DNA from 3 places in the Streptococcus oralis genome. Region 1 is predicted to be linked to each of the others. Evidence: predicted binding sites of a transcription regulator. Region 1 holds the regulator's gene; each other region holds the start of a gene.
The links. The regulator CtsR, encoded in region 1, represses protease genes until heat stress. The targets are predictions, from matches to a motif close to TTGGTCAAAAAAGGTCAAANA.
Positions count from the first base shown of each region.

Region 2: clpP (ATP-dependent Clp protease proteolytic subunit ClpP) is a predicted target of CtsR. The motif match lies at 2,946-2,966, and genes of this name have one in related genera.
Region 3: I6G42_RS03735 (ATP-dependent Clp protease ATP-binding subunit) is a predicted target of CtsR. The motif match lies at 2,840-2,860, and genes of this name have one in related genera.

Region 1 covers NZ_CP065707.1:355,266-360,837, reverse strand. The annotation lists gene I6G42_RS01750 (ABC transporter substrate-binding protein) at 1-136, shown strand, start outside; gene I6G42_RS01745 (ABC transporter ATP-binding protein) at 136-864, shown strand; gene I6G42_RS01740 (hypothetical protein) at 880-1,182, shown strand; gene I6G42_RS01735 (hypothetical protein) at 1,358-1,606, shown strand; gene I6G42_RS01730 (helix-turn-helix domain-containing protein) at 1,603-1,773, shown strand; gene I6G42_RS01725 (CtsR family transcriptional regulator) at 1,995-2,453, shown strand; gene I6G42_RS01720 (ATP-dependent Clp protease ATP-binding subunit) at 2,455-4,887, shown strand; gene I6G42_RS01715 (AAA family ATPase) at 5,033-5,572, shown strand, end outside.
Region 2 covers NZ_CP065707.1:1,843,632-1,849,203, forward strand. The annotation lists gene I6G42_RS09035 (branched-chain amino acid ABC transporter permease) at 1-567, opposite strand, end outside; gene I6G42_RS09040 (ABC transporter substrate-binding protein) at 686-1,846, opposite strand; gene I6G42_RS09045 (YlbG family protein) at 1,935-2,204, opposite strand; gene clpP (ATP-dependent Clp protease proteolytic subunit ClpP) at 2,283-2,873, opposite strand; gene upp (uracil phosphoribosyltransferase) at 3,054-3,683, opposite strand; gene I6G42_RS09060 (deoxycytidylate deaminase) at 3,772-4,239, opposite strand; gene I6G42_RS09065 (TetR/AcrR family transcriptional regulator) at 4,258-4,815, opposite strand; gene I6G42_RS09070 (DegV family protein) at 4,940-5,572, shown strand, end outside.
Region 3 covers NZ_CP065707.1:728,849-734,420, forward strand. The annotation lists gene pflB (formate C-acetyltransferase) at 202-2,517, shown strand; gene I6G42_RS03735 (ATP-dependent Clp protease ATP-binding subunit) at 2,911-5,016, shown strand; gene I6G42_RS03740 (S-ribosylhomocysteine lyase) at 5,074-5,556, opposite strand.

The sequences.
Region 1 (5,572 bases):
ATATGCAAGCGACAAGGAAAAATGGGGACAATTTGACGCTGACCGCTGGAATGCCTTCTACAAATGGGATAAAGAACATGGTATCCTCAAAGAAGACTTGACTGACAAGGGCTTCACTAACGAATTTGTAAAATAATGACAGAAATTAGACTCGAACATGTAAGTTATGCCTATGGCGATGAAAAAATTTTAGAGGATATCAACCTGCAGGTGACGTCAGGTGAAGTGGTTTCTATTCTAGGTCCAAGTGGTGTAGGAAAGACCACCCTCTTTAACCTAATCGCTGGGATTTTAGAAGTCCAGTCTGGGCGAATTGTCCTTGATGGCGAGGAAAATCCTAAGGGGCGCGTGAGTTATATGTTACAAAAGGATCTCCTCTTGGAACACAAGACGGTGCTTGGCAATATCATTTTGCCGCTCTTGATTCAAAAGGTGGATAAAGCAGAGGCTATTGCCCGAGCAGACGAAATCCTTGCAACCTTCCAGCTGACTTCTATACGGGATAAGTATCCTCACGAACTCAGCGGAGGGATGCGCCAGCGTGTGGCCTTGCTGCGGACCCATCTTTTTGGCCACAAGCTCTTTCTTCTTGACGAGGCTTTTAGCGCCCTGGACGAGATGACAAAGATGGAACTCCACGCTTGGTACCTTGAGATTCACAAACAGCTACAGCTGACGACCCTCATCATCACGCATAGTATCGAAGAGGCCCTCAATCTCAGCGACCGCATCTATATCTTGAAAAATCGGCCTGGGCAGATTGTCTCAGAAATTAAACTAGATTGGTCTGAAGGTGAGGACAAGGAAGTCCAAAAGATTGCCTACAAACGACAAATATTAGCAGAATTGGGATTAGATAAGTAGAAAAATAGGGAGTTGGTGAAGATTATCCTTTACCAGCGCCCTTTTTGTAAAGCAATAGAAATAGTGTACGACATGTTAAGCAGACTGAAGAAATTACGGAGAGAAAATGGGACATCAGTTGTCTCCTTTGCATTTATTGCAATTGCTATAGTATCAGGATTTATAATTTACTTTAGTCCTGATATTGCAAAGTTATTAGGATTAGATGAAAAAAGATTTGAAAACGTAGTGGGAACAGTTTTAACTCCGACATTATTATTTATAGGTTATTTAATTTTTGAAAAATCTGTAGATAAATATCGAAAAGAAATTAAATAGGAACAGAAAATACTAAAAGAAAAACAGAATGAGTTGGGAGACAATTTTAAAAGTTAAGAGAAAATTAGAATTGTTGGTGGAATAGGTTTTCTTTACTAGGGAAATGGAGATATAGAAAAAGCACGTTTGACCGTACTAGCGGAAGTAGAAAGGCTAAAAATGAAAGGCGATTATTATGAGTAAAAAAAGTAGAACAGAAAAAGCCAAAGTAACAGAAAATGCAGATTTGGGAGCGTATTTTTTAATTTTAGCAGTTGTAGCCGTTGGGGCACTTGCTTATTTTTCAGAAGATTTTGGGACAAGGTGGGCAAAAGTTATAGAAATAGTCGGAGCGCCGTTTTCTTTAGGTTTAGGTTTTTTCGCTTTTGATAAAGGTTTTGAAATGTTAGGCAAGTATAACGAAAAAAACAAAGGCGACGAATGAAAAGTCAAGAAACTAAAACAGAATTTATTAAACTAAGAGCGTCTGGGAAATCATTTGACTATATAGCTAAAGAACTAAGTATCAGTAAGTCAACTTGTAGCAGTTGGGAAAAAGAACTAAAAGACGCTATAGCAGAATTAAAACAGGAACAGCTTAACGAATTATAGTTCCTTGCCTGCTGAACTCGTCAATATTACGCCCTTTTTAGGACTCTTTTTTGTGGACTTTTTTAGGAACTTTCAAGAAAAACTAAGGCGAATTAATGCCAAAGTGTTTTTTAAAAAAGTCAGTATTTCCAATGGTTGAGCCTTAAAAATTTGACTTATAGAGTGTTAAATGATAGTATAGTCAAAGATAGTCAAGGTTCAAAGAAGGAGTTTGATTTACTATGAGATTTAAAAATACATCAGATCATATCGAGGCCTATATCAAGGCGATATTAGACCAGTCTGGTATCGTGGAATTGCAGCGGAGCCAGTTGGCAGATACCTTTCAGGTTGTGCCAAGTCAGATCAACTATGTAATCAAGACACGCTTTACGGAAAGTAGAGGTTACTTGGTTGAGAGCAAGCGTGGTGGCGGAGGCTACATTCGAATAGGCCGGATTGAGTTTTCCAGTCATCATGAGATGCTCCGCGATTTGCTTTACTCGATTGGTGAGCGAGTTAGTCAGGAGATCTATGAGGACATTCTCCAGCTTTTGGTGGAGCAGGACTTGATGACCAAGCAGGAGATGACCTTGCTGACTTCAGTAGCAACGGATCGTGTCCTAGGGGAAGAATCCTCAGTTGTCCGTGCCAATATGCTCCGACAGCTATTACAAGAGGTAGATAGAAAAGAGAAGTAAGATGAACTATTCAAAAGCATTGAATGAATGTATCGAAAGTGCCTACATGGTTGCTGGCCATTTTGGAGCTCGTTACCTAGAGTCTTGGCATTTATTGATTGCCATGTCCAATCACAGTTACAGCGTGGCAGGTGCGACTTTAAACGATTATCCATACGAGATGGACCGTTTAGAAGAGGTTGCGTTAGAACTGACTGAAACGGACTATAGCCAGGACGAAACCTTTACGGAATTGCCTTTTTCTCATCGTTTGGAGGTCCTATTTGCAGAAGCAGAGTATGTGGCCTCAGTGGTCCATGCAAAGGTGCTAGGGACAGAGCATGTATTATATGCAATCTTGCATGATGGCAATGCCTTGGCGACTCGCATCTTGGAGAGAGCAGGCTTTTCTTATGAAGACCAGAAAGATCAGGTCAGAATTGCTGCTCTTCGTCGCAATTTAGAGGAACGTGCAGGATGGACAAGAGAAGACCTCAAGGCTTTACGTCAACGCCATCGCACAGTAACTGACAAGCAAAATTCCATGGCCAATATGATGGGTATGCCTCAAGCTCAAAGTGGTGGTTTAGAGGACTACACGCATGACCTGACGGAGCAAGCGCGTTCTGGCAAGTTAGAGCCAGTTATCGGTCGTGACAAGGAAATCTCACGTATGATTCAGATTTTGAGTCGGAAGACCAAGAACAATCCGGTCTTGGTTGGAGATGCTGGTGTCGGGAAAACAGCTTTAGCACTTGGACTTGCTCAGCGTATTGCTAGTGGGGATGTACCTGCGGAAATGGCCAAGATGCGTGTTCTAGAGCTTGATTTGATGAATGTTGTTGCGGGGACACGTTTCCGTGGAGATTTTGAAGAGCGCATGAACAATATCATCAAGGATATCGAGGAAGATGGCAAAGTAATCCTCTTTATTGATGAACTTCACACCATCATGGGTTCTGGTAGCGGTATTGATTCGACTCTGGATGCGGCTAATATCTTGAAACCAGCCTTGGCTCGTGGAACTTTGAGAACGGTTGGTGCAACCACTCAGGAAGAATACCAAAAACACATCGAAAAAGATGCTGCCCTTTCTCGTCGGTTTGCCAAAGTGACGATTGAAGAGCCAAGTTTAGCTGACAGTATGACTATTTTGCAAGGTTTGAAGGCGACTTATGAGAAACACCACCGTGTGCAAATCACAGATGAAGCTGTTGAAACAGCTGTCAAGATGGCACATCGTTACTTGACCAGTCGTCACTTGCCAGACTCTGCCATTGATCTTTTGGACGAAGCGGCAGCAACGGTGCAAAACAAATCCAAACATGTGAAAGCAGACGAATCCGACTTGAGTCCAGCTGACAAGGCATTGATGGATGGCAAGTGGAAACAGGCAGCCCAGTTAATCGCAAAAGAACAAGAAGTCCCTGTCTATAAAGACTTGGTGACAGAATCTGAAATTTTGACGACCTTGAGTCGCTTGTCAGGGATTCCAGTCCAAAAACTGACGCAAACAGATGCTAAGAAATACCTGAACTTGGAAGCTGAACTACACAAACGTGTCATCGGTCAAGATCAAGCTGTTTCAAGTATTAGCCGAGCCATTCGCCGCAATCAGTCAGGTATTCGCAGTCACAAACGTCCAATTGGTTCCTTTATGTTCTTAGGACCGACGGGTGTCGGGAAGACCGAATTGGCCAAGGCTCTGGCAGAAGTTCTCTTTGATGACGAATCAGCCCTTATCCGCTTTGATATGAGTGAGTATATGGAGAAATTTGCAGCTAGCCGTCTCAATGGAGCTCCTCCGGGCTATGTGGGCTACGAAGAAGGGGGGGAATTGACAGAGAAGGTCCGCAATAAACCTTACTCAGTGCTTCTCTTTGATGAGGTTGAAAAAGCCCACCCAGACATCTTTAATGTCCTCTTGCAAGTCTTGGACGATGGAGTTCTAACAGATAGCAAGGGTCGCAAGGTTGATTTTTCAAATACCATCATTATCATGACGTCAAACCTTGGTGCGACAGCCCTTCGTGATGACAAGACTGTCGGTTTTGGGGCCAAGGACATTCGTTTTGACCAGGAAAATATGGAAAAACGAATCTTTGAAGAGTTGAAAAAAGCTTATCGACCTGAGTTTATCAACCGTATTGATGAAAAGGTGGTCTTCCACAGTTTGGACAGTGAACACATGCAGGAAATTGTCAAGATCATGGTTAAACCATTGATTGCTAGCCTAGCAGAGAAAGGCATCGACTTGAAACTACAAGCTTCAGCACTGAAGTTACTAGCTAGTCACGGTTACAATCCAGAAATGGGAGCCCGTCCACTTCGCAGAACACTACAAACCGAAGTGGAAGATAAGCTGGCAGAACTCCTTCTCAAGGGAGAACTGGTAGCAGGCAAGACCCTCAAGATTGGTGTCAAAGCTGGTCAATTAAAATTTGATATTGCATAGAAATAGAGAATCAGGAGTGATCCTGATTCTTTTTTATCACCTTTTTATAAAAAATAATAAAAAACTATTGACAAAATAAAAATATAAGATATAATAAAAACATAGAAAAATAAAAATATAAAAACTTATAAAAAAGTGAGCGTGTATGAAAAAGAAAACAGCAGTAGTGTTTGGGACCTTTGCCCCTCTCCATCAGGGGCATATCGATTTAATCCAGCGAGCGAAGCGTCAGTGTGACCAGGTCTGGGTAGTCGTTTCAGGCTATGAGGGAGACAGAGGGGAGCAGGTAGGCTTAAGTCTTCAAAAAAGATTTCGCTATATCAGAGAGGCTTTTCGTGATGACGAGTTGACCTCTGTCTGCAAGTTAGATGAGACCAAGATTCCTCGTTACCCTATGGGGTGGCAGGAGTGGTTGGAGCAGATGTTATCGGAGATTTCCTATGATGAAACCCAGCAAGAACTGATCTTTTTTGTGGGGGAACGTGACTACCAGCAAGAATTATCAAATCGTGGCTTTGAGACCGTTTTGCAAGAAAGAAAGTTTGGCATCTCAGCGACTATGATTCGAGAAAATCCAAGCAAATATTGGAAATATATCGCTCAACCTTTCCGTCGTCAGTTTACTAAGAAAGTGTTGATTATGGGAAGTGCCAGCAATGGGAAGACCACTCTGGCCAAGGATTTG
Region 2 (5,572 bases), 540 kb from region 1:
AGTGAAACTGATTGTACGATTTACATTAATTCCCATCAATTGCGCCGCGTCACTATCAACTGATACAGCACGCATGGCTTTCCCCATTTTTGTTTTTTGAACAATCACTTGCAATAGAATCATCAGGAGTAAGGAAACTGCTAAAATCATTAACTGAACATTTGTCAAGCTGATTGGCCCCAAATCATAGCGAACTGTTTGAATGGCTTGAGGAAAGGCACGAGTATTGGCACCGACTAAGTAAACCATCCCGTATTCCAGTAGAAAAGACACTCCGATAGCTGTAATCAAAACAGCAATACGTGTAGAGTGTCGCAAAGGACGGTAGGCAAGAAACTCAATCACGACACCAAGTAGTGCGGTTCCTGCCATTGAAATAATCAAAGCTAAAAAGAAATTCATTTGGAAAGAATTAATCAAAAAGTAACCAATAAAGGCTCCCATCATATAAATATCACCGTGGGCGAAGTTGATGAGTTTGATAATTCCATAAACCATGGTATAACCCAGAGCCAAAAGTGCATAAACACTACCCAGAATTAAACCATTCACAAGTTGTTGGATCATAGCATTCACTCTTTTCTATTGTTATTTTTAGAAAATTTCTCAATTTTCACAAGTTCATAAACACCGAAACAGGGAGTGAGTCAAAGGCTCATTCCCTATTTCAGCTACTATTCTAATGTTATGGTTTTACAACTTCTGCTGCTTCCACTTTACCATTATTCATGGTCATCATGTAAGCCGTTTTCACTGTGTTGTGATCTGCATCAAAGCTCGTTTGACCAGTTACACCATCAAAGTCTTTGGTTTTAGCAAGGTTGTCCTTGATTTCACCTGAGTTTTTAGCACCTTTTGCAGCATTGGCTACTAGATAAACTGAGTCATAGGCCAAAGCTGAGAATGTTGAAGGTTCTTCGTTGTATTTTGCACGGTATGCTTCAAGGAAAGCTTTAGCTTTTGCAGAAACATCAACTGTAGTTGAGAATCCTGAGATGAAGTAAATGTTTGATGCTCTTTCAGCAGTTGCTTGTTGAACAAATTCTTCACCGTTAAAGCCGTCACCACCAACGATTGGTTTATCAATTCCCATACCACGTGCTTGGTTTACGATTTTACCTGCTTCTGTGTAGTAACCTGGAACAACGATAGCGTCAAACTCTTTCCCTTTCATTTTAGTAAGGGCTGCTTGGAAGTCTGTATCACCTGCCACAAACGTTTCATCTGCTACAATCTCACCCTTGTAGGCTTCGCGGAAAGATTTAGCAATACCTTTAGCATAGTCACTAGCATTGTCCGTATAAAGAACAACCTTCTTAGCGTTCAATTTGTTTGTCACATAGTTTGAAATAATCTTCCCTTGGAAGCTATCTTGGAAAGTTCCGATAAATAGATATTCTTGACCTTTGGTCAATCCATCTTGAGTCGCACTTGGTGAGATCAATGGCACTCCTGCTTGAGTAGCGTTGGCTACAGCTGCAGCAGTTGCACCAGATGTCGCAGGTCCTACGATAGCTGTAACTTTTGATTGGGTAACTAGGTTAGTTGTAACAGAGGCAGCCTCAGCAGTTTCAGATTTGTTATCTTTATCCACAACTTCGATTTGTTTTCCATCGATACCACCTGCAGCATTGATTTCATCAACAGCAAGTTGGGCACCTTTTTGTTCAGAAGTACCATAGGCAGCTACAGCACCTGTTTCTTCAAAGTTAAAACCGATTTTGATAGTCTTTTCGTCTACTGGGTTACCAGTTGTATTTGACGCTCCTGACTTGACCTCTCCACAGGCAGCGAGAAGAGCTACGCTAGCAAGAGCCACAAAAGATAGGGCAAATTTTTTCTTCATTTTTAATCTCCTTATAGTTGTTTCAAAAATAGTATGTTAAGAATATACCGAATTATCAGAAAATTGTCAACACATTTATCTCATTTTTTTAAATGATAACGTTTTCCTCAGTGCGATAGAGATTGCCAACAAAGGGAGTTTCTAACTCTTGAATGTGGCAACGTCTTATTTTTTTGATAAATCTTTCCTTACCTAATCTCTCAACTAAGTCATCTAGCTCCTCAGTTGGAACATAGAGCTGCAAGTAACGATGCTTCTTAGAATGGTAACAGATGTCACCGTATTCCTGAAGTTTTTTTGCATCTCGATTATAGTAAAGATAGATGATTAATCCTGATCGATTTGTTTTTTCAAACATGAGGGATCCTCTTTCTAAGAAATCTTCCCCTATTATACCAAAAAAAGCAAACTCCGTCGAGTTTGCTTTCTAGGTTGCTTAGCTCAAAGAATTGTTAGCCATGATTTCATCAATGAAGCCATATTCGAGCGTTTCTTGGGCACTCATCCAGTAATCACGTTCTGCATCTGCATGAATTTGCTCAACTGATTTACCTGAGTTAGTCGCAAGGATTTGCTCCAAAGTCTTACGAGTTTTGAGCAAGTGCTCTGCAGCGATTGCCATATCTGTCTGTTGGGTACCACCACCTGTACCACCCATTGGTTGGTGAATCATGTACTCTGCATTTGGAAGCATGAAGCGTTTGCCTTTTGCTCCACTTGATGCTATGACAGTCCCCATGGATGCAGCCATTCCCATAACGATAGTTTGGACATCTGCCTTGATAAAGTTCATGGTATCAACGATTGCCAAACCAGCTGAAACAGATCCTCCAGGTGTATTGACATAAAGGTAAATATCTTTTGTGCTGTCTTGGGCATCCAAGAAGAGCAACTGGGCGATAACGGAGTTGGCCATGTTGTCTTCAACTGGACCTGTTAGCATGATGATGCGGTCTTTCAGAAGGCGAGAGTAAATGTCATAGGAACGTTCTCCACGGCTTGTTTGTTCAATAACTACAGGAATCATTCATTTCTCCTTTTAATTTTTAATGTTGAATTTTCTTAGTCTTACGACTCAATACAGAACTATTATATCTTTTTGGTCAAAAAAGGTCAAATTTTTGCTCTATTCTCTAAACAGAAACAAAAACTCAACCTCCTTTCAAAACTGAAACTAACCCTCAGTCTCAATGTTTACTTTGGAATTTTATTTGGTACCGAACAAGCGGTCTCCAGCATCTCCGAGACCTGGAACAATATAGCCATGTTCATTCAAGTGTTCGTCCAAGGCTGCTGTAAAGATTTCTACATCCGGGTGAGCTGCTTGAAGAGCTTTCACTCCTTCTGGAGCAGCTACCAGACAGACAAACTTGATGTTTGATGCCCCACGTTTTTTAAGGGAGTCAACAGCCAAGATTGCTGATCCACCTGTTGCAAGCATTGGATCAACGACAAAGATTTGACGTTGGTCAATATCCTCAGGCAATTTCACCAAGTATTCAACTGGCTGAAGGGTTTCTTCATCACGGTACATACCGATGTGTCCAACTTTTGCTGCTGGAACCAAGCTCAAGAGCCCATCTACCATTCCGATACCTGCACGCAAGATTGGGACAATCGCCAATTTTTTACCAGCCAATTGTTTTTGAACGGTCTTTGTGATAGGTGTTTCGATTTCCACGTCTTCAAGTGGAAGATCACGAAGTACTTCATACCCCATCAACATTGCAATCTCATCTACTAATTCGCGAAAGGCCTTTGTAGAAGTGTCTGTACGACGCAAGATTGACAATTTATGTTGAATGAGTGGATGATTAATGACTTCAATTTTTCCCATTTTCTGAATTCCTTCTTTCAATTTATTCTTCTTATTATATCAAAAAACGGTTTAAAAAGCTTTCTAAACCATTTATTTTTATTAATTTTTAAATCAAATCTGCCTCTTGAAGAGCTGTCTGAACAGTCTCTAATGGTAAATGGGTCAACTCGGTACCTTTTTCGTGATAAAGGTACTGGGCATAGTCATCCATTCGGTACTGGTTGATATAAACCACGCGCTTGCAACCAACCTGTAGCAGTTGTTTGGTGCAGTTCAGACACGGAAAATGGGTCACATAGGCTGTAAATCCCTTTGGAACCCCTCGTTCGGCTCCTTGCAAGATGGCATTGACCTCGGCGTGAAGGGTTCGGACACAGTGATCTTCTATGACCAGACATTCGTGGTCAATACAGTGCTCCGTTCCTGATACGGAACCATTATAGCCAGTTGAAATGACCTTATTATCCTTGACTAGGACAGCTCCCACCTTGGCACGTTTACAGGTCGAACGATTAGCAATCAGTAAAGCCTGGGCTGCAAAGTACTCATCCCAAGCCAGTCTTTTTTCTGTCATAAATCTTCTCCTTGTTCTCTATTTTTTGAAAAATGGCAAGCGTAAATCTGCAATCTTTTCAGCTGGAACCTTCATGCCATCCTTGATCCATTTGAGCAGAACCGATACGATGGCAGAGCTCCAAAACGAATGAAGGTAGATGCTGACGCCCTTTGATTTTCCATGGTATTTTTCCAGAAATTCCTGCATGGCTTGGACAAAAATCTTTTCCAAGTGGTAGTCCAGAGCAAGTTGGATAATCTTGGCTTCTTTCTTGGCTGCTCTGAAAAGGTGAACCCAGACTAGATAAAGGTCTGTTCTGACATCGTAGTGGCTCAACTGTTCCATTATATTATGAACACTGCGTTTAAAAACACTTTCTAAAATTGCTTCTTTAGAATCATAATTGCGATAGAAGGCAGCGCGTGAGACACCCGCCCGCTTGACCAACTCTGAAATACTGATCTTAGCCAAGTCTTTTTTCTCCAGAAGTTGCAAAAGCGCTGTCTCGATTGCTTCTCTGGTCAAAAAATTGGATTCTTGATTTGATTTTCTGAGATTTTCAAGAGATTTTTCAGATATTTTACGTTCAGACATAACAATTTCTTTCTACTTGTGACAACAGAGAGGTGGTACTTTTGTTTCAAGGGCTTTCATGATATAATTGTAAAAAAAGACAGAACCTTTGTCAATGTATAAGTGACAAAGATGGAGAATTTCTATGACTTGGAAGATTGTAGCTGACTCTGGTTGTGATTATCGTCAATTGGTAACTCCCGCTATCGATACTGAATTTATCAGTGTTCCTTTAACCATTCAAGTAGCTGATCAGGTCTTTATTGATGATGCTAATCTCGACATTGACTACATGATGAAAACCATGTATGCGACTTCTGAGGCTTCAAAATCAGCTTGTCCTAGCCCTGATGATTACTTGCGTGCTTTTGAAGGTGCTAAACATATCTTTGTCGTTACCATCACTGGTACTCTTTCAGGCAGCCATAATAGCGCACAGCTCGCTAAAAATATCTACCTCGAAGAACACCCTGACACTCAGATTCATGTGATTGATAGTTTATCTGCAGGTGGGGAAGTTGACTTGCTCGTAGAAAAATTAAACGACTTGATTGACCAAGGACTTTCTCATGAGGAAGTTGTTGAAGCTATTACAGCTTACCAAGAAAAAACGAAGTTACTCTTTGTTCTTGCTAAAGTTGATAACTTGGTCAAAAATGGCCGTTTAAGTAAGATTATCGGTACGGTCGTTGGCCTTCTCAACATCCGTATGGTTGGGGAAGCAAGTGAAACTGGAACCCTAGAGCTTCTTCAAAAGGCTCGTGGTGCTAAAAAGTCC
Region 3 (5,572 bases), 370 kb from region 1:
TACCTTTTTTTCTGAAAAAATGGAAAAGAGTACTCATTCTTTCAAATATATAATACAGATTGCGCCGATAAACAGACTGTATTAGAAAAGAAAGTGATAAAAAAGCCTTTTTTCGCTTGTTGAAATCGGTTACTGTATGGTATACTGGTCTCATGAATGTAACAGATGACTGTTACTAGAAAGAAAAATGAGGACATTAACATGGTTGTTAAGACAGTTGTTGAAGCACAAGACATTTTTGACAAAGCTTGGGAAGGCTTCAAAGGCGTAGATTGGAAAGAAAAAGCAAGCGTTTCTCGCTTCGTTCAAGCCAACTACACACCTTACGATGGAGATGAAAGTTTCCTTGCTGGACCAACAGAACGTTCACTTCACATCAAAAAAATCGTAGAAGAAACAAAAGCACACTACGAAGAAACTCGTTTCCCAATGGACACTCGTCCAACATCTATTGCTGATATTCCTGCTGGATTTATCGACAAAGAAAACGAATTGATCTTTGGTATCCAAAACGATGAACTCTTCAAATTGAACTTCATGCCAAAAGGTGGTATCCGTATGGCTGAAACTACTTTGAAAGAAAATGGATACGAACCAGACCCAGCTGTTCACGAAATCTTTACTAAATACGTAACAACAGTTAACGACGGTATCTTCCGTGCCTACACTTCAAACATTCGTCGCGCTCGTCACGCTCACACTGTAACTGGTCTTCCAGATGCATACTCACGTGGACGTATCATCGGTGTTTACGCACGTCTTGCTCTTTACGGTGCAGACTATTTGATGCAAGAAAAAGTAAACGACTGGAATGCAATTAAAGAAATTGATGAAGAAACAATCCGTCTTCGTGAAGAAGTAAACCTTCAATACCAAGCTTTGCAACAAGTTGTTCGCTTGGGTGACCTTTACGGAGTTGATGTTCGCAAACCAGCGATGAACGTTAAAGAAGCGATCCAATGGGTTAACATCGCCTTCATGGCTGTCTGCCGTGTTATCAACGGTGCTGCTACATCTCTAGGACGTGTGCCAATCGTACTTGATATCTTTGCAGAACGTGACCTTGCTCGTGGTACATTTACTGAATCAGAAATCCAAGAATTTGTTGATGATTTCGTTATGAAACTTCGTACAGTTAAATTTGCTCGTACAAAAGCTTATGACCAATTGTACTCAGGTGACCCAACCTTCATCACCACTTCTATGGCTGGTATGGGTAACGACGGTCGTCACCGTGTTACTAAGATGGACTACCGTTTCTTGAACACTCTTGACAACATCGGTAACTCTCCAGAGCCAAACTTGACAGTTCTTTGGACAGACAAATTGCCATACAACTTCCGTCGCTACTGTATGCATATGAGCCACAAACACTCTTCTATCCAATACGAAGGTGTAACAACAATGGCTAAAGACGGATACGGAGAAATGAGCTGTATCTCATGCTGTGTGTCACCACTTGACCCAGAAAACGAAGATCAACGCCACAACATCCAGTACTTCGGTGCTCGTGTAAACGTTCTTAAAGCCCTTCTTACTGGTTTGAACGGTGGTTACGACGATGTCCACAAAGACTACAAAGTATTTGACATCGATCCTATCCGTGACGAAGTTCTTGAATTCGAATCAGTTAAAGCGAACTTTGAAAAATCTCTTGACTGGTTGACTGACACTTACGTAGATGCTTTGAACATCATCCACTACATGACTGACAAGTACAACTACGAAGCTGTTCAAATGGCCTTCTTGCCAACTAAACAACGTGCCAACATGGGATTCGGTATCTGTGGATTTGCTAACACTGTTGATACATTGTCAGCGATTAAATACGCTACCGTTAAACCAATCCGTGATGAAGATGGTTACATCTACGATTACGAAACAATCGGTGAATACCCACGTTGGGGTGAAGATGACCCACGTTCAAACGAATTGGCAGAATGGTTGATCGAAGCTTACACAACTCGTTTACGTAGCCACAAACTTTACAAAGACGCAGAAGCTACAGTATCACTTTTGACAATTACATCTAACGTTGCTTACTCTAAACAAACTGGTAACTCACCAGTCCACAAAGGTGTATACCTCAACGAAGATGGTTCTGTGAACTTGTCTAAACTTGAATTCTTCTCACCAGGTGCTAACCCTTCTAACAAAGCTAAAGGTGGCTGGTTGCAAAACTTGAACTCACTTGCTAGCCTAGACTTTGGTTACGCAGCTGACGGTATCTCATTGACAACTCAAGTTTCTCCACGTGCTCTTGGTAAGACTCGTGACGAACAAGTTGATAACTTGGTAACAATCCTTGATGGTTACTTTGAAAACGGTGGACAACACGTTAACTTGAACGTTATGGACTTGAACGATGTTTACGAAAAGATCATGTCAGGTGAAGACGTTATCGTACGTATCTCTGGATACTGTGTAAACACTAAATACCTCACTCCAGAACAAAAAACTGAATTGACACAACGTGTCTTCCACGAAGTTCTTTCAATGGATGACGCATTGAGCTAAGATTCAATTGGAATAGAGAAAAGCCAGTCGGTCTGACTGGCTTTTTGTGTGCTTAAAAAATTTTAAAAATTAGTCAAAATTAGTCAAAAAGTTATTGACTTTTACTGACCAAAGTGATATAGTAGAAACATAAGGAAAATGAATTCCTTAGAAAACTTCATTTTCAATGATTTTATTTCTTGAAAATGTACGATAGATACCCTAGAAAGGGGTGAGGCCTATGTTAAATCTAACAGACTTTGAAAAGAAGATGATAGAAGGCTTATTTAAAAAAGAAAAACCAGAAATTATACGTAGGGTAGCTAGTTAGCTAGTCTAAAATTTTTAAAACAAAGGTCAAAGATAGTCAATATCGGAGATCGCAAATAATCAACAATAAACGAGGTAAAGAATATGAATAACAACTTTAATAACTTTAACAACATGGATGATTTGTTTAACCAATTGATGGGTGGTATGCGAGGATACAGTTCTGAAAACCGTCGCTACTTGATTAATGGACGTGAAGTGACTCCTGAGGAATTTGCTCATTATCGTGCAACTGGTCAATTACCAGGAAATGCAGAATCTGATGCGCAAATGCAACAACACGCTTCAGGTATGAAGCAAGATGGTGTCCTTGCTAAACTAGGTCGTAACTTGACAGCAGAAGCTCGCGAGGGCAAATTGGATCCTGTTATCGGACGAAACAAGGAAATTCAAGAAACATCTGAAATCCTATCCCGTCGTACCAAGAACAATCCTGTACTTGTAGGAGATGCAGGTGTTGGTAAGACAGCAGTTGTCGAAGGTTTAGCACAAGCAATTGTGAACGGAGATGTCCCAGCTGCTATTAAGAACAAGGAAATCATTTCCATTGATATCTCAGGTCTTGAGGCTGGTACTCAATACCGTGGTAGTTTTGAAGAAAACATTCAAAATCTTGTTAGTGAGGTAAAAGAAGCAGGGAATATTATCCTCTTCTTTGATGAAATTCACCAAATTCTTGGTGCTGGTAGCACTGGTGGAGACAGTGGCTCCAAGGGGCTTGCGGACATTCTCAAGCCAGCTCTCTCTCGTGGTGAGTTGACTGTTATTGGGGCAACGACTCAAGACGAATACCGTAACACCATCTTGAAGAATGCAGCTCTTGCTCGTCGTTTCAACGAAGTCAAGGTCAATGCTCCATCAGCAGAGGATACCTTTAAAATCCTTCAAGGGATTCGTGACCTCTATCAACAACATCACAATGTTATCTTGCCAGACGAAGTCTTGAAGGCAGCAGTGGATTATTCTATCCAATACATTCCACAACGCAGCTTGCCAGATAAGGCTATCGACCTTGTCGATGTAACGGCAGCTCACTTGGCAGCTCAACATCCTGTAACAGATGTTCATGCTGTTGAACGAGAAATCGAGGCAGAAAAAGACAAGCAAGAAAAAGCTGTTGAGGCAGAAGATTTTGAAGCAGCTCTTAATGCCAAGACACGCATTGCAGAATTGGAGAAAAAAGTCGAAAACCACACAGAAGACATGAAAGTGACTGCAAGCATCAACGATGTGGCTGAATCTGTGGAACGAATGACAGGTATTCCAGTGTCACAAATGGGAGCGTCAGACATCGAACGTTTGAAAGATATGGCTCATCGTTTGGAACACAAGGTAATCGGCCAAGACAAGGCAGTTGAAGCTGTAGCTCGTGCTATCCGTCGTAACCGTGCTGGTTTTGATGAAGGCAATCGCCCAATCGGTAGCTTCCTCTTTGTAGGTCCAACTGGGGTTGGTAAGACAGAACTTGCTAAGCAATTAGCGCTCGATATGTTTGGAACGAAGGATGCGATTATCCGTTTGGATATGTCTGAATACAGTGACCGCACAGCCGTATCTAAGCTAATTGGTACAACAGCTGGTTATGTTGGGTATGATGACAATAGCAATACCTTGACAGAACGTGTTCGTCGCAATCCATACTCTATCATTCTCTTGGATGAAATTGAAAAGGCTGATCCTCAAGTAATCACCCTTCTCCTCCAAGTCTTGGATGACGGTCGTTTGACTGATGGTCAAGGAAATACAGTGAACTTCAAGAACACGGTCATTATCGCAACATCAAATGCTGGATTTGGCTATGAAGTCAACTTGACAGAAGATGCTGACAAACCAGAATTGATGGATCGTTTGAAACCATTCTTCCGCCCAGAGTTCCTTAACCGCTTTAACGCAGTTATCGAGTTCTCACACTTGAATAAGGAAGACCTTTCTAAGATTGTGGACTTGATGTTGGCGGAAGTCAACCAAACCTTGGCTAAGAAAGACATTGATTTGGAAGTCAGCCAAGTAGCTAAGGACTTTATCACAGAAGAAGGTTATGACGAAGTCATGGGTGTTCGTCCACTCCGCCGTGTGGTTGAACAACAAATTCGTGATAAGGTGACAGACTTCCACTTGGATAACCTTGATGCTAAACACCTAGAAGCAGATATGGAAAATGGTGTCTTGGTCATTCGTGAAAAAGCCTAACTCAAGATTTTGAGAAAAAAATAAGGAACTAGCTAATAAGCTGGTTCCTTTATTTGTTTAGATGACATGACGCTCAAAGGCATCATCTGATATCCCTTGTTCCAAGATGAGTTTTGCCCATTCTTTAGCAGAAAAGAGGCTGTGGTCTTTGTAATTTCCGCAAGATTCGATGGTTGTTCCAGGGACATCTTCCCAAGTAGTGGTTTCAGCGATTTCCTTGAGCGAATCCTTAATAACAGCAGCAATCTCGGCGCTAGTATGGCGTCCCCACATAATCATGTGAAAACCTGTACGGCAGCCAAATGGCGAACAGTCAATCATCCCGTCAATGCGGGTACGGATGAGTTTTGCCAAGAGGTGTTCGATAGTGTGAAGGCCAGCAGTAGGGATAGAGTCCTCATTTGGCTGTACCAAGCGAATATCAAAGTTGGAGATGATGTCTCCCTTTGGGCCTGTTTCTTCCCCAATCAAGCGGACATAGGGTGCTTTAACAATGGTGTGGTCAAGTTCAAAACTTTCAACAATAACTTCTTTTGACATGGTAAATCCTTTCAGT